DNA from 3 places in the Halomonas sp. H33-56 genome. Region 3 is predicted to be linked to each of the others. Evidence: predicted binding sites of a transcription regulator. Region 3 holds the regulator's gene; each other region holds the start of a gene.
What was found. Region 3 encodes sigma-54, which starts transcription at its own class of promoters, with help from an activator protein. Its sites were predicted from a motif close to TGGCACNNNNNTTGCTNT; they were not measured.
Positions count from the first base shown of each region.

Region 1: the regulator sigma-54 is predicted to act here: its motif matches at 3,666-3,683, upstream of NFH98_RS04360 (sugar phosphorylase).
Region 2: the regulator sigma-54 is predicted to act here: its motif matches at 5,287-5,304, upstream of speB (agmatinase).

Region 1 is NZ_JAMSHP010000001.1:951,310-958,287, forward strand. It holds gene NFH98_RS04350 (glycosyltransferase family protein) at 1-681, shown strand, start outside; gene dsbG (thiol:disulfide interchange protein DsbG) at 871-1,674, opposite strand; gene NFH98_RS04360 (sugar phosphorylase) at 1,833-3,590, opposite strand; gene nrdR (transcriptional regulator NrdR) at 3,784-4,269, shown strand; gene ribD (bifunctional diaminohydroxyphosphoribosylaminopyrimidine deaminase/5-amino-6-(5-phosphoribosylamino)uracil reductase RibD) at 4,266-5,426, shown strand; gene ribBA (bifunctional 3,4-dihydroxy-2-butanone-4-phosphate synthase/GTP cyclohydrolase II) at 5,640-6,785, shown strand; gene ribH (6,7-dimethyl-8-ribityllumazine synthase) at 6,907-6,978, shown strand, end outside.
Region 2 is NZ_JAMSHP010000001.1:4,167,433-4,174,410, forward strand. It holds gene NFH98_RS17755 (DUF1028 domain-containing protein) at 1-349, opposite strand, end outside; gene NFH98_RS17760 (YfcC family protein) at 358-1,746, opposite strand; gene NFH98_RS17765 (mechanosensitive ion channel family protein) at 2,013-2,927, shown strand; gene NFH98_RS17770 (DUF805 domain-containing protein) at 3,088-3,603, shown strand; gene NFH98_RS17775 (sigma-54 interaction domain-containing protein) at 3,634-5,136, opposite strand; gene speB (agmatinase) at 5,368-6,318, shown strand; gene NFH98_RS17785 (YjiH family protein) at 6,411-6,978, shown strand, end outside.
Region 3 is NZ_JAMSHP010000001.1:1,690,302-1,697,279, reverse strand. It holds gene lptA (lipopolysaccharide transport periplasmic protein LptA) at 1-218, shown strand, start outside; gene lptB (LPS export ABC transporter ATP-binding protein) at 218-943, shown strand; gene NFH98_RS07355 (RNA polymerase factor sigma-54) at 1,216-2,628, shown strand; gene hpf (ribosome hibernation-promoting factor, HPF/YfiA family) at 2,788-3,096, shown strand; gene ptsN (PTS IIA-like nitrogen regulatory protein PtsN) at 3,102-3,587, shown strand; gene rapZ (RNase adapter RapZ) at 3,641-4,522, shown strand; gene NFH98_RS07335 (HPr family phosphocarrier protein) at 4,525-4,794, shown strand; gene NFH98_RS07330 (BUD32 family EKC/KEOPS complex subunit) at 4,846-5,370, shown strand; gene bioA (adenosylmethionine--8-amino-7-oxononanoate transaminase) at 5,535-6,809, shown strand.

The sequences.
Region 1 (6,978 bases), 740 kb from region 3:
CCGCGTATCGCCGAGGGCAAGCTCAACGGCCGGGTCTCCCGGCTGATGGTGACCCCGCTGCTGCGGGCGCTAAAGATCATGCACGGGCCCTTGCCTTACCTGGACTACCTGGACAGCTATCGCTACCCGCTGTCGGGGGAGTTCTCGATGCGTACCGAGGTGCTGGACAACATCCGTATCCCCGCCGACTGGGGGCTGGAGATCGGGGTGCTGTCCGAGGTCCACCGCGACCACTCCACCAATCGGCTGTGTCAGGTGGATATCGCCGACGTCTACGACCACAAGCATCAACCGGTGTCCGCCGATGACGCGGCCACCGGGCTCAACCGCATGAGCCTGGATATTGCCAAGGCGCTCTATCGCAAGCTGGCCACCCAGGGTGTGGGTTTCTCGTCGGAAGGCTTTCGTACCCTCAAGGCCACCTACTATCGCCTGGCCCTCGACCTGATCGAGGCTTACGACCACGACGCCACCATGAACGGGTTGAGCCTGGACCGTCATGCTGAGGAGCAGGCGGTGGAGCTGTTTGCCGCCAATCTGATCGAGGCCGGTAACGCCTTTCTCGACAACCCCAGGGAGAAGCCCTTTATCCCCAGCTGGAACCGCGTGCGTGCGGCCTTGCCGGACCTGCCCGAACAACTATATAGCGCGGTAGAGGCCGATAACGCGGGGGATGTCTAAGGCTTTGACGAAAAGTGTCTGCGCTCGGTAATACGGCGTTAAAAATCAGGTCAAAATGCTCATTTACACCACGTAAACTGCGCTTTCTCACCGATTTTTGCCTTGTCTAACCATCGCTCGTCGACTTTTCGTTTAAAGCCTAAATCGCGCTGGCACCAGGCCCTGGTGCCAGCGCCTTGATAAACCCAGTCAGTCGGGCTCCGGCCCCATGATGGTATGGAACAGTTCTTCGCTGGGCAGGCCTTGGCTCATCTCGAGCTTGCCATCGTTGCGATAGACGATGCCCGGGGTCGCCACCATGCCGAAGCTGCGAAACAGTTCATGGTTGCTCTGCAGGCGTTGCTCCAGGTCTCTGGGCAGTTGGCGCATGGGCTCAATCGGATCGCCGCTCTCATGGGCGCGGAGGGCGGCCTGAGGGTCGTCGGCGGCCAGCATCGTGACCGCCTGGCGCGGACTCTCGGGGTCGAGGATACCGACCATCACGTGGCGTAGCTGGACCTGGCCGCTTTCGACGAAGGGCCGGCTCTGCTGCCACAGGCGGGTGCAGTAGGGGCAGTTGGGATCGGTGAACACATAGACGATGCGCTCGGCGTCGGGATCGCCGTCGGCGATCCAGGCGCTGTCCTCAAGGCTCTGCCAGGTGGTCTCGTCCTGGGGGCCGCGTACCAGGCGCTCCAGCGGCGCCTCCGACAGATTGTTGGCGTCGGCGTCGATCAGATTGCCGACGATGGCGTGCTCGCCATCCTCGGTGACGAAGATGGTCATCGGCTGTCCGCGATGGCTGGCGGCGAAGCCGCTAAGCCCACCCGGCGCGTCGAATTCACCGTGCACCTCAAGGCCTTCCTCTTCCAGCGCCTCGATGGGGGCGGGGTGGCCCTCGGCCTCGACGCTGGACAGTGGCATCAGGCCGAAGGCCACCGCCGCCAGGGTCATGAAGGAACGCTGATGGCGGGGCAGGTCGGGCAGGCGGGGCAGTCGGGGGCGGCGGGGCATGTCGTTACTCTCCGGCATCTTGTAGGACGAATCCCGCGACAAGCGAGAATCACTCGCACTAGGACAGCAGCAAACGCCTTCGGTTCGACCGCTGACGTCGCCGGGCAGTGAAAGCGCCAGGGCCGCGCTGTTGTGCGATACACCGAGCGTGCGGCGACTTATCTGTCGGTGCGCACCAGCCACAGTGAACGATAGGGGGCCAGGGTGTCGACGGGCCGCCAGGCGCCTCCTTCCAGCAGGTCCTGCCAGCCGGACTGATCGAGACCGTCCAGTACCAGTGGCTGAGGCCGATCGGTGACGTTGTGAATGGCCAACAGTCGACGGCCATCGTCCAGGGGGCCGCGCTGGATCGCCAGCAGCTCCGGTGGTGTGGGGATGACCGTCTGGGCCGCATCGGGGTGGAAGCAGGGTTCCCTGCGACGGATCTCGAGACGGCGGGTGAGGGCGAAGAACACCTCGCGGGTCGGCGTGTGACGGCTGTCCAGCAGAGGTTCCAGCTCCTGGCGGTCCCAGCGCTTGCGATTGATCGAACGCAGGCGCCCGCTGCGTTCGACCCCGTCGTGGTCGTTCTGGGTGGCGGTCAGGCAGTGCAGGTAGACGCCGGGGATACCCTTCAGCACCAGCATCAGGTGCTGACTCAACAGGAAGCGCTCGACCTGCCACGGGTCGGGTCCGCGCCTGGTGCCGCTCATGGCATCGAACCAGGTGATATTGAGCTCGTAGGGGCTGTCGCTGCCGTCGGCCTGCCGGCGCATGCTGACGAAGCCACCGAAGCGCTGCATCAATGCGACCAGGGCGTCGATCTCGTGGCCTTCCAGCCAGCCTTCCAGCGGGCGCACGCCAATGCCATCGTGGCTGGCGGTGAAGTTCAGATAGCTGCAGCCGGCGGGGAGCTCGGGCAGGCTGTCGAGCCAGCGTGCCAGGGTGCCGGCCTCGCCACTGGTCAAGGTGTGCAGCAACAGAGGTGGCAGCGGGAACTGATAGACCAGGTGGGCCTCGTCGGGCGGCGTGTCCTGTCGCTCCAGGCCGAAGTAGCTGATGTTCTCGGCGTGGGGCACGTTGGTTTCGGTGATGATCAGGGTGCCGGGGGCGACGTGGTCGACCACCGCCCGCAACAGCCGCACCACCGCGTGGGTCTCGGGAAGATGGATACAGCGGGTGCCGGGGCGTTTCCACAGGAAGGCGACGGCGTCCAGCCGGACGATGCGGGCCCCCTGCTGCAGGTAGAACAGCAGGATGCCGACGAATTCGATCAAGACGTCGGGGTTGGCGAAGTTGAGGTCGATCTGGTCCTCGGAGAAGGTCGCCCACAGGTGACGAACGCCACGGCGGGTGCTGACGGGGACCAGTAACGGCGAGCTGCGCGGACGCACCACCTCGCTGAGATCGGTATCGGGGTCCATCTCGATGAAGTAGTCGCGCCCGGGCAGGTTGCCGCCGAGATAGTCGGCGAACCACAGTGATTCTCGCGAGACATGGTTGAGCACCAGGTCCACCATCAGATCATGGTGACTGGCCAGGCGCCGGATATCGCGCCAGTCGCCCAGTTTCGGGTCGACCTCGCGATAGTGGATCACCGAGAAGCCGTCGTCGCTGCTCCAGGGGAAGAAGGGCAGCACATGGACACCGCTGAAGACGGTCTTCAGGCGCTTGCTCAGGAACTCATCGAGTACCGCCAGGGGGGGCTTGTCGGCATCCAGCAGCGAGTCGCCATAGACGATCAGCCACTGGTCCTGCTCGCTCCACAGCGTCTGGCGTGCACCATGACGGTGCCTCAACCCGGCCCCCTGCGCTTCGATCAGGCGCAGCAGACGGCGCAGGACCTCTTCGCTGCGTGCACCATAGAGAGGCGCGAGCAGCTCTGCGGCACGCTGGCGAAAGTCGTCGGGTTCCAGGGGGGAGAGGTGGCTTGCCATGGTGTCCTCCGCAGGCGTGGGGGCGCCTTGCCCCGTGAGCGCTCGCCATTTCATTGACGGCTAGAAAGAAAGTATCAAGCACAGGGCGTGCCAACTCAGCTGAAATCGCGGATGACCTGGGCCATTGCGCTGGGCGGGGCAGGCCTCAGCCGTTACACTATGGCGACATATTTTTCCTGCCGGACTGTCCGCTATGCATTGCCCCTTCTGTGGCGCCCAAGAGACCCGAGTGACTGACTCCCGGCTGGTCGCCGAAGGTGATCAGGTGCGCCGACGGCGGCAGTGTGCTGGCTGCGGTGAGCGCTTCACCACCTACGAGACCGCTGAACTTATCATGCCACGGATCATCAAGGCCGATGGCTCGCGGGAGGTGTTCGACGAGATCAAGCTGCGGGCCGGCATGCTGCGGGCGCTGGAAAAACGCCCCGTCAGCGCCGAGTCGATCGAGGCGGCGGTGGAACGTATCCGCCAGAACCTGCGCGCACGGGGCGAGCGCGAGGTCCAGGCGCGGGTGGTCGGTGAAGAGGTGATGAATGCCCTGAAGCGCCTCGATCAGGTGGCCTATATCCGCTTTGCCTCAGTCTATCGACGGTTTCAGGATATCGACGAATTTCGCGCCGAGATCGACCGCCTGGCCCAGGAGCCGAGTTTCTCGCCCGACACCGGGGAGAGCACATGAATCCGACGGACATCACGGCAGGCCAGGATGAAGCCTGGATGGCCAGGGCATTGAAGCTGGCCGAACGCGGTCGCTACACCACCATGCCCAATCCGAGGGTCGGTTGCGTACTGGTCAAGCACGGCAAGCATCTGGCCGACGGCTACCATCAGCGCGCCGGGGAGCCCCACGCCGAGGTCCATGCACTCGAGGCTGCCGGTGAGCACGCCCGAGGCGCCACCGCTTACGTGACGCTGGAACCCTGCTCCCACCAGGGGCGCACAGGGCCTTGCTGCGATGCCTTGATCAAGGCCGGTGTCGCCAGGGTGGTGGTAGCCATGCAGGATCCCAATCCTCAGGTGGCGGGACGCGGTATCGCACGCCTGCGTGACGCCGGGGTCGAGGTAAGGCTCGGTTGCCTCGAGGCGGACGCCCAGGTATTGAACGCCGGCTTCGTGTCGCGCATGACCCGGGGGCGTCCACGGGTCAGCCTCAAGCTCGCCATGAGCCTCGACGGCCGTACCGCCATGGCCTCCGGCGAGTCCCAGTGGATCACCGGTGCCGAGGCTCGGCGTGACGTCCAGCGGCTGCGGGCTCAGAGCTGCGCCATCCTCACCGGGGTGGATTCGATCATCTTCGACAACTCGCGGCTGACGGTGCGTGCCGATCAGCTCGGGCTCGATGACGCAGAGGCCATCGCCCGACGCCAGCCGCTTAGGGTCGTGGTGGACTCGCGCCTGCGCATGCCGCTGGCCGCGGCCTGCCTGAGCGAGCCAGGGGAGACGCTGGTGGTCTGCGTCGAGGGCAGCGAATCCCCTCGCAGAGACGCGCTGATGCGCTCCGGCGCGCGGGTGCTGGAGATGCCTGCAGGCGACGACGGCCGCGTCGATCTTGGCGCGCTGCTCAAGTGGCTCGGTGACGAGGGCGGCTGCAACGAGCTGTTGGTGGAGACCGGCGCGACCCTGGCAGGTGCCTTGATGGATGCCTGTCTGGTGGACGAGTTGCGTCTTTACATGGCGCCGACCCTGCTCGGCTCCGACGCGCGCGGGCTGATGGCGTTGTCGGGCATCGAACGCATGGCCGAGCAGCGGCCTCTGGAAATTCTCGATATCCGTGCCCTCGGCAAGGACTGGCGTATTCTGGCGCGCCCGGCGCTGGCCGCCTGCGCCGAGCACTGACCCGACGAAAGTCACCGGGGCCCGGGATCGTAGTAGCGGGGCTTCATATAAGCGGCGCCCGACGCGGAGTCGCAGTGGCCGATCTTGATATAAGCGGCGCCCGACGCCCTGTCTGGTCTTTGTCTTTGACTGGCGCCCGACGCCGCGCCACGGTACCCTGACGCGGTTTCTGGCCGCCGTCGCGAGTGGCCATTTTAGATCCAGGGAGCATACATGTCGCAGTCTTCCAGCGGGGGCCTGGCCCCTATTGCCGAACTCGTCGAGGATATCCGCCAGGGCCGCATGGTGATCCTGATGGACGACGAGGATCGGGAAAACGAAGGTGACATCATCATGGCCGCCGAGAAGGTCGAGGCCTGGCACATCAACTTCATGGCGGTTCACGCCCGTGGTCTGATCTGCATGCCGATGACCCGGGAGCGCTGCGAACAGCTCAAGCTGCCGCTGATGGTGCAGGACAATGGCTCCGGTTTCGGTACCAAGTTCACCCTGTCCATCGAGGCCGCCGAAGGCGTCAGCACCGGCATCTCCGCTGCTGACCGCGCACGCACGGTGCAGGCCGCCAGCGCGCGCAATGCCAAGGCAGAAGACATCGTCCAGCCCGGCCACATCTTTCCGCTGATGGCCGAGCCCGGCGGCGTGCTCAGGCGCGCCGGCCACACCGAGGCGGCCTGCGATCTGGCCGCCCTGGCCGGTTGTGATCCCAGCGGTGTGATCTGCGAGATCATGAACGACGATGGCAGCATGGCCCGACGTCCTGAGCTCGAGCGCTTCGCCGAGACCCACGGGATCAAGATGGGCACCATCGCCGACCTGATCCACTACCGGATCCACAACGAGCAGACGGTAGAAGAGGTCGAGCGACTGCCGGTGACCACCGCCTACGGTGAGCTGACCGCCCACGTCTTTCTCGACCGCACCCACAAGGTGCACCACCTGGCGCTGGTGAAGGGCTCGCCGAGTCCGGACAGCGTGACCACGGTGCGGGTGCATCTGGCCAACGAGATGCGTGACCTGATGTGCCTGGTCAAGGGCGAGGACGCCTCCTGGCGCGCCCACCAGGCGCTGGAAGAGGTGGCGCGGGCCGAGCAGGGTGTCTTCGTGCTGCTCGATGACATGCGTCCGCATCAGGACCTCAACGATATGCTGCAGGTGTTCCTGGAGCGCCGCCGCACCGCTCGCGGCAGCGAGTCCGACGGCGCCGGCAACTACCTGACCATCGGAACCGGCTCCCAGATCCTGCGCGAGCTCGGTGTCGGCAGGATGCGTCTGCTGAGCTCACCGTGGAAGTTCTCCGCGCTGTCGGGTTTTGATCTCGAGGTGGTGGACATCGTCTCGCCAGGTGATATCAGCGGTTGATTCACGCCGGGCGAGGCAGTAATGCTGGCGTCCGGTGTTTCGGTTTTTACCAGGGGACAGGCCCTTTGACAGGGTCACCCCGACTACCGGCCCCAGGCCGGTACATTCAGGAAGATTCAAGATGCAACCTATTTCCCAAGTCGAAGGCAGCTTCGTCGACGTCCAGGGCCGCTACGTGATCGTCGTGGGCCGC
Region 2 (6,978 bases), 2.5 Mb from region 3:
CCGCCGCGGCCACGCCGGGGTAGCGGCAGGAAGCGACGGTGGCGAGGTTGTCGGCACCGCTATGCAGCGCTGAGCGCCCCCGGGCATCCATCACCAGGCACTGGCGCAACGAGGCACCCTTGTCGGCGTCGACCTGCCGGGCAAGCGCACCGCGGGCATCCTCCCCCCGTTCCAGCGCCCGGCGGACACCGTCGGGATACCAGGGGTGGGTAACCCGCCCCTGGGTCGCGCAGGCGCCGACGCCACGCCACACATGGTGAACGTAGCCGCCCACCGCCACACCTCCGGTGGCGGTGAGGGCGGCTACCGTGCCGGTAGCCGGATGAACATGCAGCAGCGACAGTGTCATGGCGCGACCTAGTAGCCGACCATATGGCCGATCACCAGACCACCCCAGGACAGCAGGTAGACCAGCGCCATGAAGGGCAGGATAGCCTTCAGCCACTTCTCGTAGGACACCCGGCCCAGCGCCAGCATCGCCAGGGTGCCACCGGAGGTCGGCACGATCAGGTTGGTCAGGCCGTCACCCACTTGGAAGGCGGTGATCATCAGCTGGCGGCTCATGCCGACCAGGTCGGCCACCGGCACCAGGATCGGCATGGTCACCAGCGCCTGGCCAGAGCCGGATGGCACAAACAGATTGATCACCCCCTGGACGACGCTGGCCATGATCGCCGACAGCGCCCCCGGGATATCCTGAATCAGACCGCTCAGGGCGTAGACGATGGTGTCGATGATCTGGGCGTCCTTGAGGATCACCTGGATCGAGGCGGCCAGGCCGATGACCAGGGCGCCCGCCGTCACGCCGGATGCCCCCTCCATCATCTGCTTGACGATCTCGTTGGCCGACAGGCCGTTGACGATGCCGATCACGATGGCGATCAGCAGGAACATGCCGGCGATCTCATTGATGTACCAGCCCTGGGTAAAGACCCCCACCAGCATGGCGGCGAGGCCACCGACGAACACCACCAGCGTGAGCTTGTCGCGCTTGCTCATGTGGTACTCGTCCAGCGACTTGCTCATGGCCTTGGCGTCGTTGGGCTCCTCGAAGTCCATGCGGGTGACGAAGCGACAGATATACCAGGACAACAGGCCCAATGAGGTCAGCACCAGCAAGGCGCGCAGCCAGGCGCCGGAAAAGGTCGGTAGCTCGGCGATGCCCTGGGCCACGCCCACGGTATAGGGATTGATCGGCGACAGTGCAAAGCCCACGCCGATGCCACCCACCGCCATGGTGGTGCCCACCAGGCTGGAGCAGCCCACCGCGCTGGCGATCAGCACCGCGATGGGCACCAGCGCAATATTGTTCTCGAAGCCGACGGCCACACCGAAGAAGCCGTAGATGAAGGTGCCGGCGGTGATGATGACGTTACGCCGTTCGACGCCGACCCGATTGACCGCCACCCCGATGGCGTTCTCGAGGGCGCCGGTGCGTTGAAGGATATGGAACAGCCCGCCGGCGATGAACACGATGAACAGGTACAGCGAGGCCGCGTTCAAGCCCTTGGGAATCGCCACGAAGATGTCAAAAGGCGAGATCGCCGCCACGTCGCTCAGATAATGAAAGGAGTCCGGCACCACGCGGGTGCGTCCATCCTGCATGACCCGCTCGAACTCGCCGGCGGGAATGATGAAGGTCAGCGCATAGGTGGCGAGCAGGATCAGGAAGATCAGCACCATCGGGTCTGGCACCGTGCGATACCACTTCTTGCGCTCTTTCAGCGTCTGGTCGTGGGCACTCATGGAGTTGTCCTTGTTGTGGAAGAACCGTTCTGGATCGTTTGTCGAAGAAGGCCTGGCGATGGAGTGACGCCGCGAGCGTATCGCGGCCACCTCCAGATGAACAAAAGTATTTATCATGATAAATAGAGGGTCAAGTCGGAACCGACGAGGTATCCGGACTGCCAGCGTTGGCAGGTGACGCGCGATTTGCCTGGCGCCCCGCTATGCTCAGCAACAAGGGCGCAGGATAGTGCGCCCGCCGCCTGAACATGGCCCGGGAGGATGCGATGGAAGAACTGGAACAACTACCCTTCGTGTCGCTGCTGCTGGGAGAGGTTCAGGCCTACCTGTCAGACATTGGTTCTGCTGGCCCACGACTGGCCGCCGGCCTGCTGCTGATCCTGGTGACCTGGCTGGTGGCGAGATTCGGCCGCGCCCTGGTGGCGCGGGTGGCCGACAAGGCCAAGCTCCGACGCAATCTGCGCGATGTCCTGACCATGCTGACGGGGCTCTGTCTTTGGCTCGGGGGACTTCTGATCACCATCACCCTGATCTTCCCCACCGTCACTCCCGGCAAGGCCCTTACCACCCTGGGCCTCGGTTCCATCGCCATCGGCTTCGCCTTCAAGGACGTGTTCGAGAACTTCCTCGCCGGCCTCTTGATCCTGTGGCGAGAACCCTTCCAGATCGGCGACCACATCGCCCTGGAGGCCAACGACGTGGAAGGTCAGGTAGAGCAGATCACGGTGCGCGACAGCCGTATCCGCCGCACCGACGGCCAGATGATCGTGGTGCCCAACGCCCTGCTGTTCCAGCAGCCGGTCATCGTCCGCACCAACCGCGATATCCGGCGCACATCCATCATCGTTGGCGTCGCCTACGACGAGGACGTGGACCAGGCTCGCGAGATCATCCAGGGCGCGGTCGCCGAGGTGGACTCGGTGCGCAGCGACGTACGTGCGGTGCAGGTCTTCGCCAAGGCCTTCGGCGCCAGTTCCATCGACTTCGAGGTGGCCTGGTGGACCGGGTCCCGCCCCGTCGACATCCGCGCTTCCCGCGATCAGGTGGTGGCATCCATCAAGCGCGCGCTCGATGAGGCCAATATCGAGATTCCCTTCCCCTACCGCACTCTGGTGTTCAAGGACCAGGCAGAGGCCGAACGCTTCCATCCTTCGGAAGCAGGTCGCCCACCAGACTTATGAACCAGCACTATTTACGCGGTTCGTACTAGAAACTACGTGATCGCCTATCTAGACCAAGGGAGAAAATGGGTAGGATTCAAGTCGGAAGGACGCAGCTTATCGAACCAGTCTCCCTCAACTGCACACCGGCATCACGCTGGATCTACAGGACGAGATACCGATGCATCGCCCTACTGCTCCCGGATTTCACGACCCTGTCGCCCCCGGTCACTCATCGCCCCAGGCCTTCGAGCTCAGGCGAGTGTTGCCGGGCTACTGGTTCGACAGCCTGGCGGGGCGCGAGAGTCGTCTCGACTTCTGTCTCAACGCTACCCTGGCGCTATCGTTCTACTATGCCGCCCTGTGGGCGACCACCATCACCGCCCCCGCCCTCGAGGACGCATTGACGATCAAGGCAGGCCTGCTGGGGATCTGGTGGGTTGTCATCAGCCTTCAGCCTTTGGTGCTCCACGGCACTCGTCGCCTGCACGACCTGGGCCAGGCGGGCTTGTGGAGCCTGATGCTGCTGGTCCCCGGCGCCAACCTGCTGCTGACGGTGGTACTCGCCATGCAGCCCGGGGAGTCCAGCGACACCGAGCACGACGAACAGGGCTCCACCAGCGGTGCGGTATTGGTGTTGAAGCCACTGCTGATCCTGGCCACCTGGGTCGGGTTCTTTTACGTCTTCCGTCAGTAAGTGCCGCAGAGCTCGGCCCTTCATCACCAGTCACCCGATCCGCAACCCATGCTGCTTGAGCTTGCGCACCACGCTTGGCTGGCTGATGCCCAGCTGTTCGGCGATGGCGTAGGTGGTGGGAAGGGTACGGCAGCAGTCGGCAAGGATCTCACGCTCGCGCCGGGCCAGGGCGGCCTTCAGGCCCTCGCCCCGGGCAAGCGGCAGCTCGGGTCGCGCTGCACCTGGTGCGGATAGTGTCGCGGGTGAAGTAGCGCCATCAGCCAGCGCAGCGGAGGCTCCGGTGACAGACGCCGCCGTCTGCTGCGCTTCACGCTGCTGCGAGCCGAGCGGCCCTAACGAGGCCCCCGTGGGCGGCACCAGCAGATCGCCCTGGATGACATCGTCACTGGATAACCAGGCCCTTTCCAGGGTGTTTTCCAACTCACGCACATTGCCCGGCCAATCCCAGCCCATCAGTGCCTGCCACACGTCTCGCGCCAGCATCTTGTCGCGTCCATAACGCCGATTGAGGCGCTTTAGCTGGCGCTCGACCAGGCCGGGAATATCCTCGCGGCGCTCGCGCAGGGGCGGCAGGGTGACCGGAATCACGTTCAGCCGGTAGTACAGATCCAGGCGAAACAGGCCCTGCTCGACCCGTGCCGACAGGTCCTGATTGGTGGCCACCACCAGGCGAAAGTCGACCCGTCGCGGGGCCCTGTCCCCAAGCCGCGTAATACTGCCGTCCTGGATGGTCTTGAGCAGCTTGGTCTGCACCGCCAGGGGCAACTCGCCGATCTCGTCGAGAAACAGGGTGCCGCCCTCGGCCTGCTCGATCAGCCCCTTGCGGCCCCCCGGCGCGGCGCCGGAAAACGCGCCCTTTTCATGGCCGAACATCTCCGATTCGAACAGGCTTTCAGGGATGGCGGCGCAGTTGACGTCGATAAAGGGGCCATCGCGGCGAGAACTCCAACGGTGCAGCTGGCGGGCGAAAGCGGTCTTGCCCACCCCGGACTCGCCCAGCATCAAGACCGTGGCGTCGGTGGGCGCGACCCGCTTGAGCAGCAGCGCCACCTCGCGCATCAGCTGGCTTTTCACCTCCAGGTCATCGAGCTCGGCCTCGAGTGCTTCGCTGTCGCTCTCCAGCGCATGGCCCCGGCGCAAGTGCTCGCTGAAGCGGCGCTGCAACAGCGCGTACTCCTGCTGCAGCAGCTGCAGATCGGTCAAGTCCATGGAGCGGCTGACCACCGCCACCAGCCGCTCACCCTCGAATACCGGATGGGCCTGGGCGATGACCCTGCGTCCGGTGCCGGTGCGCTGGACCAGCTGGGCCGGCCGCCCGCTGCGAATGACTTCCAGGCTGACCGACGGGGTCAGCACGCCATCGGCCTCGAGCCGCTGCACGCTGGTGGCGCAGAGCTCTTCGCAGGACATGCCGTAGACCGCCGCCGCCCCGGGACTGACGTCGCGGATACGACCATCCGGCGCGACGATGAAGAAGTGGTCGTGGGCGGTGTCGATGATGGTCTTGAGAATCTTGGTGTCGTCGTCGCTCATCCAGCGATCCATAAATGCATCATTGATTCAGAAGTGTATCACGATGCGTCGGGATCGCGATTCACTTCTGGATCACGTCTATCACCACAGCAGACCTTCCCTTGGAATCCCTGCACCTCTATTACATCTTTAGTATAAATGCTTAAAAGATGGCACGACGTCTGCATCACCCATAACAACCGTCAGGCCCAGGGCCGCGACCGTCCCCATCCACGATGCCAGGAGTTCCCTGTGAGCGACTTCAATCAACCTCTCGGCGGCAACGAGATGCCGCGCTTCGGTGGCCCTGCCACCATGATGCGTCTGCCCACCCAGACCAGCGCCGAGGGTCTGGACGCCGCCTTTATCGGCATTCCCATGGACATCGGCACCTCCAACCGCCCGGGCACCCGACTGGGGCCGCGCCAGATCCGCGACGAATCGCGCATGCTGCGCCCCTACAATATGGCCACCCGTGCTGCACCCTTCGACAGCCTGCAGGTGGCGGACATCGGCGACGTGCCGATCAACACCTTCAACCTGCCGAAGAACCTGGACATCATCAGCCGCTTCTACGACGACGTCCTGTCCCACGACTGCGTGCCGCTGACCCTGGGCGGTGACCACACCCTTACCTGGCCGATCCTGCGCGCCATCGCCAAGAAGCATGGCCCGGTCGGGCTGATCCATATCGACGCCCACGCCGACGTCAACGAGCACATGTTCGGTGAAGAGGTGGCCCACGGCTGCCCGTTCCGCCGTGCCCAGGAAGAAGGGCTGCTGGACGCCAACCGGGTCGTCCAGATCGGCCTGCGCGGCACCGGCTACGCCGCCGAGGACTTCGACTGGTGTCGCCAGCAGGGCTTCCGCGTGGTCCAGGCCGAACAGTGCTGGCACAAGTCTCTCGAGCCGCTGATGGCCGAGGTGCGCGAGCAGATGGGCGATGGCCCGGTGTACATCTCGTTCGACATCGATGGCCTGGACCCGTCGGTGGCGCCCGGCACCGGCACGGTGGAAATGGGCGGCCTGACCTCGGCCCAGGGCCTGGAGATCGTGCGCGGCGCCCAGGGGCTCAATATCGTCGGCGGCGACCTGGTCGAAGTCTCCCCGCCCTACGACCCCAGCGGCAACACCGCCCTGATGGGCGCCACCCTGCTCTATGAAATGCTGTGCGTGCTCCCCGGAGTCGCGCGCCGCGACTGAATCCTCACAGGGCCAGGGAGTGGCCCTGGCGACAGCCAACGAGGCGCCCGCGTCAGGGCGCCGACCATTACAACAGCAAAGAGTGATCGCCCATGTCCTCCCACCTGCATTCTGCCGACAAGATCACGACCGACGGGGGCAAGCTAAGCACCCATGGTCTGATCAAGTTCCTCGTCCCGTCGTTGATCGGCATCCTGCTGTTCCTGGTGCCCTTCTCGGTCGGTGACACCATCAACATCGGCATGGGTCTGGCCGCCGACTGGCTCAAGGCCACCCTCGGCGACGCCCTGCCCGCCATCGCCACCGTAGTGCTCACCCTGTCCATCGTGCTGACCCTGGTGGTCAAGCTGACCAAACCAGGCTGGGCCCGCCAGGGCGCGATGAAGGAGCTGTTCGACATCGCCCCGCTGTGGGTGGTGATGCGCGCCCTCGGCGCCGCCTTCGCGCTGATGACCTACTTCCAGGTCGGCCCGGAGATGGTCACCGCCTCCTTCACCGGCGGGGTGATGCTCAATGACCTGGCGCCGGTGCTGCTGACCTTCTTCTTCTTCGCCGCCATCCTGCTGCCCTTCCTGGTGGACTTCGGCTTCATGGAGTTCATCGGCTCCATGGTGCGCACGCCCTTTCGCAAGATCTTCGGGCTGCCCGGGCGCAGCGCCA
Region 3 (6,978 bases):
TCAAGGGCTGGGGCCGCAAGGTGATCTACCACGTGGCCGAACGCCGCATGGAGCTGATCGACCAGGCTGAGCTGCACAAGGCCAATGACACCTTCGACGGTGCCTATCTGGAGTACTTCCTCGATCGCCGCGTGGTCCAGGCCCGCTCCAGCGCCCAGGGCGTCCAGGGCGAGCAGCGCATTCGCATGACCCTCGAGCCGGAAAGCCAAGGAAACTGATGAAGACTCTCCACGCTCGCCATCTGGCCAAGAGCTACAAGAAGCGTCGCGTCGTCCAGGACATCAGCCTGTCAATCGAGCAGGGCAGCATCGTCGGTCTGCTGGGCCCCAACGGGGCCGGCAAGACCACCTCCTTCTACATGATCGTCGGCCTGGTCAGAGCCGACGCCGGCAGCATCAGCATCGATGATCGGGACCTGAGCCGCGCGGCCATGCACCAGCGCGCGCTGGCCGGTATCGGCTACCTGCCTCAGGAGGCTTCGATCTTTCGCAAGCTGTCGGTGGCCGACAACATCATGGCGATCCTCGAGACCCGCAAGGACCTCGACCGCGAGGGCCGAGAAGCACGTCTCGAGCAACTCCTCGAGGATTTCCACGTCAGCCATATTCGCGACAACCCCGGCATGAGCCTGTCCGGCGGGGAGCGGCGCCGGGTCGAGATCGCTCGCGCCCTGGCCACCGAGCCGGCCTTTATCCTCCTCGATGAACCCTTCGCCGGGGTCGACCCGATCTCGGTGGGCGAGATCAAGTCCATCATTCGTCAACTCAAGGCCCGCGATATCGGCGTCCTGATCACCGATCACAACGTGCGCGAGACCCTCGATATCTGCGATCGTGCCTACATCGTCGGCGACGGCCAGATCATCGCCGAGGGCAGCGCCGAGTCCATCCTCGCCAACCAGCGCGTCAAGGAGGTCTACCTGGGCGAGAACTTCCGCCTCTAGACCGCAGGGCCGCCCGACAGCCGCAGTCGCATCAAGCGGCCGCAACACTTGCCAGCATCAGCATCCAACCGCCGGCCCCGAAAGGGTCGGCCTCACCTTGCACACAGGGCCTCCCTCGAAAGAACCACCTCCCCCCCCCTACCAAGTTGTTCCACATCGACCTTTTCACTCCCTCCCACAGGTCAAAAAACACCAACTTGGCAAGATGCTTGCATGTCTGATGACTCGTCGTTAGGGTAAAGCCTTTCGACAACACTGGTGGATCCCGACCCATGGCCCTCAAGGCGTCACTGCAGCTGCGCATCGGTACCCAGCTGACCATGACCCCGCAACTGCAACAGGCGATCGGCCTGCTGCAGCTTTCGACCCTGGACCTGCGCCAGGAGGTCCATCAGGCGCTGGAGGCCAACCCCATGCTCGAACTCGAGGACGAGTTCGGCGAACAGCAGACCAGGGAAGCCGTGGAAGATGACTGGGCGGATCAGATTCCCTCGGAACTCAGTGTGGACAGCGACTGGTCCGACACCTACCAGGACCTGGGCACCACCCCCGCCGGCAGTGGCGAGGCGCCGGATTTCGAGCGCCAGGCAAGCTCCCAGTCACTGCACAGCCACCTGAGCTGGCAACTGGCGATGCTCGACGTCAGCGACCAGGAACGCCTGATCGCCGAGAGCCTGCTCGACGCGGTCAACGCCGACGGCTATCTCGAGCAGACACTGGATGACATCGCCCAAGGGCTCGAGCAAGACGGTCGTCGCCCCCCTCCCCTCGCCGAGGTGGAGGCGGTGCTGGTTCGGCTGCAACAGTTCGAACCGACCGGAGTGTTCGCCCGCGACCTGCGCGAATGTCTGATGCTGCAACTGGATAGCCTGCCTCGCGATACCGTCCTGCTGCCCCAGGCCGGACGACTGGTAAGACAGTTTCTCGAGGCGCTGGCCAGCGGCGACCGACGTCTGCTGAAGCGCCGACTAGGACTCGATGACGACCAACTCGACAGCGTCATCGAGCTGATCCGGAGCCTCGACCCACGTCCCGGCAGCCAGTTCGGTGACAGCGATAACGACTACGTCATACCCGACCTGGTGGTACGCCACACCGAAGAGGGCTGGCGCGTTGAACTCAATCCGGATGCAATGCCCCGACTGCGCATCCAGCCCGACTACGCTGCGCTGATTCGGCGCGCGGACAAGAGCCAGGACAACCAGTTCCTCAAGGACCACCTGCAGGAGGCGCGCTGGCTGATCAAGAGTCTGTCCAGCCGCAACGACACCTTGCTGAAGGTCGGCCGGGAAATCATGGTGCGTCAGATCGACTTCCTCGAGCAGGGAGAAGCGGCCATGAAACCGTTGGTGCTGGCCGATATCGCAGACAAGGTGGAGATGCACGAGTCCACCATCTCCCGCGTGACCACCCAGAAGTTCGTGCACACGCCTCGCGGCGTGTTCGAGTTGAAGTATTTTTTCTCGAGCCAGGTCGGCCAGGATGGCGACGCCCATTCCAGTACCGCCATCCGCGCCATGATCAAATCGTTGATTCAAAAGGAACCTGCCCGCAAACCTCTGTCGGACAGCAAACTGGTGGAATTGCTGGCGGAAGACGGCGTCAATGTCGCCAGACGCACCGTGGCAAAGTACCGGGAAGCCATGAATATTCCGTCTTCCAGCGAGCGCAAGCGACTGCGCTGAGGCCTTGCGCTGCGGCGTCGCTAGCCTAGTTATCGGGAAAGCGCAAGCACTTGAAATTTCGCATGACATCTGCGTCTTTCTGCGTAGCGTCGAGGGGGTTTGCAGGATCGGAAAAAGGGTTACAATCAAGCCACCACCCGAAAGAGCAAGGAGCCTGTCATGCAAGTCAACATCACCGGCCACCACGTCGAATTGACCGATCCCCTGCGTGACTACGTACAAGAGAAGCTCGCCCGTGTGGAGCGCCACTACGACAACATCACCAACGTCCAGGTGACCCTCTCGGTGGAAAAGGAACGCCAGCTGGCCGCCTGCACCCTTCACGCCGCCGGTGCCGACCTGCATGCCGAAGCGCAGGACGGCGACATGTATGCTGCTATCGACGCCCTTGCCGACAAGCTGGACCGCCAGCTGGTCAAGCACAAGGAAAAATCCCAAGCCCGCGCCCAAGGCGCCGGAATTCGCTGACTCTCATGACATTGGAAGCCATTCTCCCTCCCGAGCGCACATTGTTCGATGTCCCGGGAGGCAGCAAGAAGAGGGTGCTGGAGTTTTTCAGCACCTTCATTGCGCAGAACACCCCGAGCCTGGACAGCCAGGAGGTCTTCAGTCGGCTGATCGGACGTGAGCGCCTGGGCAGTACCGGCATCGGCAATGGCGTCGCCATTCCCCATGCCCGCAACCCCCACTGCAAGGCGCCCATCTCCGGCTTCCTCAAACTCGCGGAACCTGTCGACTTCGATGCCATCGATGGTGAGCCCGTCGATCTGGTGTTCGTGCTGCTGGTGCCGGAAGAGGCCGACGACGCCCATCTTGCCCTGCTCGGCCAGGTCGCCGGCGTCATGAACGACGCCGACACACGTCACCGTCTGCGCCACGCCAGCTCCCAGCGCGAGCTTCACGAGCGCCTGCAGGAAGCCATCCGCCAACAGGCGCCAGGGGACGACACTCCCTCCTGATCGCGGCCTTGCCTAGGCCATCAGCAATGGACGCCTGCCCAAGGAGACAGGACATGCAGCTCGTGATCATCAGTGGTCGCTCCGGCTCGGGAAAGTCCGTGGCCCTTCAGGCCCTGGAGGACCTGGGGTTCTACGCCATCGACAACCTTCCCGCGACCTTGCTGGGCGCCCTGGTGGACGAGCTGGAAAACGGTCATTCCCGCCGTATCGCCGTCAGCGTCGACGCCCGCAACCTGCCTGAGGCGCTGGAACGCTTCCCCGCCCAGCTGGCGTCCCTCAAGCAGAGTCCGATCGACTGCCAGGTGGTCTACCTGACCAGTGATGCGCGAATTCTGCTCGAGCGCTACTCCCACACGCGGCGCCGTCACCCGCTGACCCGTGATAGCGACATGACCCTGGCGGAAGCCATCGAGTCCGAACAGAAGGCCCTTTCGGGTATTCGAGACCTGGCCGATCTGGTCATCGACAGCTCTCGCATGTCGGTGCACGAACTGCGTTCGCGCATCGCCGAACAGGTCGCCGACCACCGCAGCGGCCAGTTGAGCCTGACCGTGGAGTCCTTCGGCTTCAAGCGTGGCGTGCCGCCGGATGCAGACATCGTGTTCGATGCCCGCTGTCTGCCCAACCCCTACTGGGAACCATCGCTGCGTGATGCCAATGGCTGCGATCCCAGCGTCATCGACTTCCTCGAACGCTATCAGGACGTCGCCGACATGAAGCGCGACATTCTCGCCTGGGTGCGCACCTGGCTACCGCGCTATCAGCAAAGCCAGCGCAGCTACCTCACCGTGGCGGTGGGCTGCACCGGAGGACAGCATCGTTCGGTCTACCTGGCCGAGGGAATCGCCTCGGCCCTGGCCGACCAGCATCCCCGCGTCCGTCTACGCCACCGCGAACTCGGCCAGCAACGCCGACTGGACAGCGGAGGACTCTAGGCGTGGCCCGACGCACCCTGACCCTGACCAATCGTCGCGGCCTGCATGCACGCGCCGCGACTCGCCTGGTTACCTGCTGCCAACCCTTTGACGCCACCGTCACCGTCCACCATGGCAGCCGCTCGGGTGACGCCGCCAACATCATGTCGCTGCTGATGCTGGCCGCCCCCTGCGGAACGGAACTGACCCTGGAGGCCGAAGGCAAGGACGCGGACGCGGTGCTGGACGCTCTGGAGGCACTGTTCGACGCACGCTTCGACGAAGACGCCTGACGTCTTCCCTCTCCTTGTTTTGACCGCCACCCCCTGCCTGCCAAGGACGCCATGCAACTGATCCAGACCGGCAAGTACACCGAGGTCCACTACGACGCGGACCAGGACGCCTTCATCAAGACCTTCACGCCCAAGACCAGCGATCGCTGGCGCTACCGCCTGGGCATCCGGCGCTACCCCGGCCACAATTTTCGCTATGTCGCCGGCCGACTGGAGCGACTGGGTATCGCCACACCGAAAATCCTGTCGGCAGAGCGCTATCGTCTGGTCACCGCCAACGTGCACGGCATCGCGCTTAAAAAGCTGGTCCTCGACTCTCCGGAACTGCAGAACCGCTACCTGGACATTCTCGAAGCATTGTACCGTGACCGTATCCACTGTCGTGGCCTGCACACAGAGAACTTCCTGGTCGTCGACGGAGAGGTGATCGCCATCGATCTGGATGCCTACAAGGCGCCGCGGGTCTTCACCTATCCGCGCCGAGAGTTCATCGACTGCCTGAGTCGCTCGCTGAAAAACGACGAGGCGTTCCTGTTCGAGCGCTTTCTCGAACGTGTCGACGCCCAGCATCCCTGAGCCCAGCATCCCTAAGGAAGCACCGCTCCTCCTTGTGCCCTCGCCTGCCCCGCTCTACCCCGGTTTTCCGGGTGGGAGCGCTGGCGTTGGCGACGGTAGCAGCAGCAGTGGTAAACTTTTAACTCGTCACTCAGTTTACCACCAAGCGTCCTTCAGGAGCCGACATGACCTCTCCGGTGTGGCATCCCTACGCCCATCTCAAGACCCAGGCCCCTGCCCCCCGGGTAGTCGGCGGCCAGGGCACCCGCTTTACCCTGGACAGCGGCGAATCATTGCTCGACGCGACCTGCTCCTGGTGGTGCATGATCCACGGCTACGGACATCCACGGCTGGTCAAGGCGATTCAGGAGCAGGCTGCCACGCTGTGTCACGTGATGCTTGGAGGACTGACCCACGATCCCGCCGACCAGCTCGCGCGGGAACTGGTTCGCGTCACGCCAGAGGGCCTCAACCACGTGTTCTTCTCCGACAGCGGCTCGGTGGGCATGGAGGTGGCGATGAAGATGGCGGTGCAGTACCACCATCTGCGCGGCCGCCCCAACAAGCACCGCATGCTGTCGCTGATGAAGGCCTACCACGGTGATACCGCCGGCTGCATGGCGGTGTGTGACCCCGAAGAGGGCATGCATTCGCTGTTTTCCGGCTTTCTTCCGAAGCACCATTTCGCCCCGGCGCCGACGGCCCCCTATGCGGCCACGCCAGAGCAGGTCGCCGCCGACCTCGACGCCCTGCGAGCGGTGCTGGAAGCCCACCACCACGAGATCGCCGCGCTGTTGATGGAGCCCCTGCTGCAGGCCGCCGGTGGCCTCAACATGACCTCTCCGGACTATCTGAAGGGTGCTCGCGCCTTATGTGACGAGTTCGACGTGCTGTTGGTGTTCGACGAAGTGGCCACCGGCTTTGGCCGCACCGGGCGCATGTTCGCCGCCGACCATGCCGGTGTCAGTCCGGACATCATGGTGCTGTCCAAGGGGCTGACCGGCGGCTACCTTGGCCACGCGGCGACCCTGGCCAGCGACCGTGTCCATGACACCTTTATCGGCGACAGCGAGCTTCACGCCTTTATGCACGGCCCGACCTTCATGGGCAATCCGCTGGCCTGTCGCGTGGCACTGGAAAGCCTCAGGGTCTTCGAGGAGGACGACTATCTGGGTCGTATCGCTCGGCTCAACGCCATCCTTGTGCAGGAACTCGCCGGCGACAGTGACCTGCGCGCCCACCCTGCGGTGGCCGACATCCGTGTGCTCGGCGCCACCGGTGTGATCGAGGTGCACGACAGTAAAGCGCTGAAAGGCGCCGCCTCCATCGCCCGTGAACAGGGCGTGTGGCTGAGATCCTTCGGCAGATGGCTTTACACCATGCCTGCCTATATCACCTCGGATGAGGAAATGCACCAGATCATCAAGGCCATGAAGGCGCCTTTCACAGCAAACGCATAACTTTCACAGCAAACGCATAATTAGTGGGCAGGGTCGGCGCTGACTAGCTCTCTACCAGCCCGCCGGCCTATATCACCTCGGATGACGAAATGCGCCAGATCATCAAGGCCATGAAGGCGCCTTTCACAGCAAACGCATAACTTTCACAGCAAACGCATAATTAGTGGGC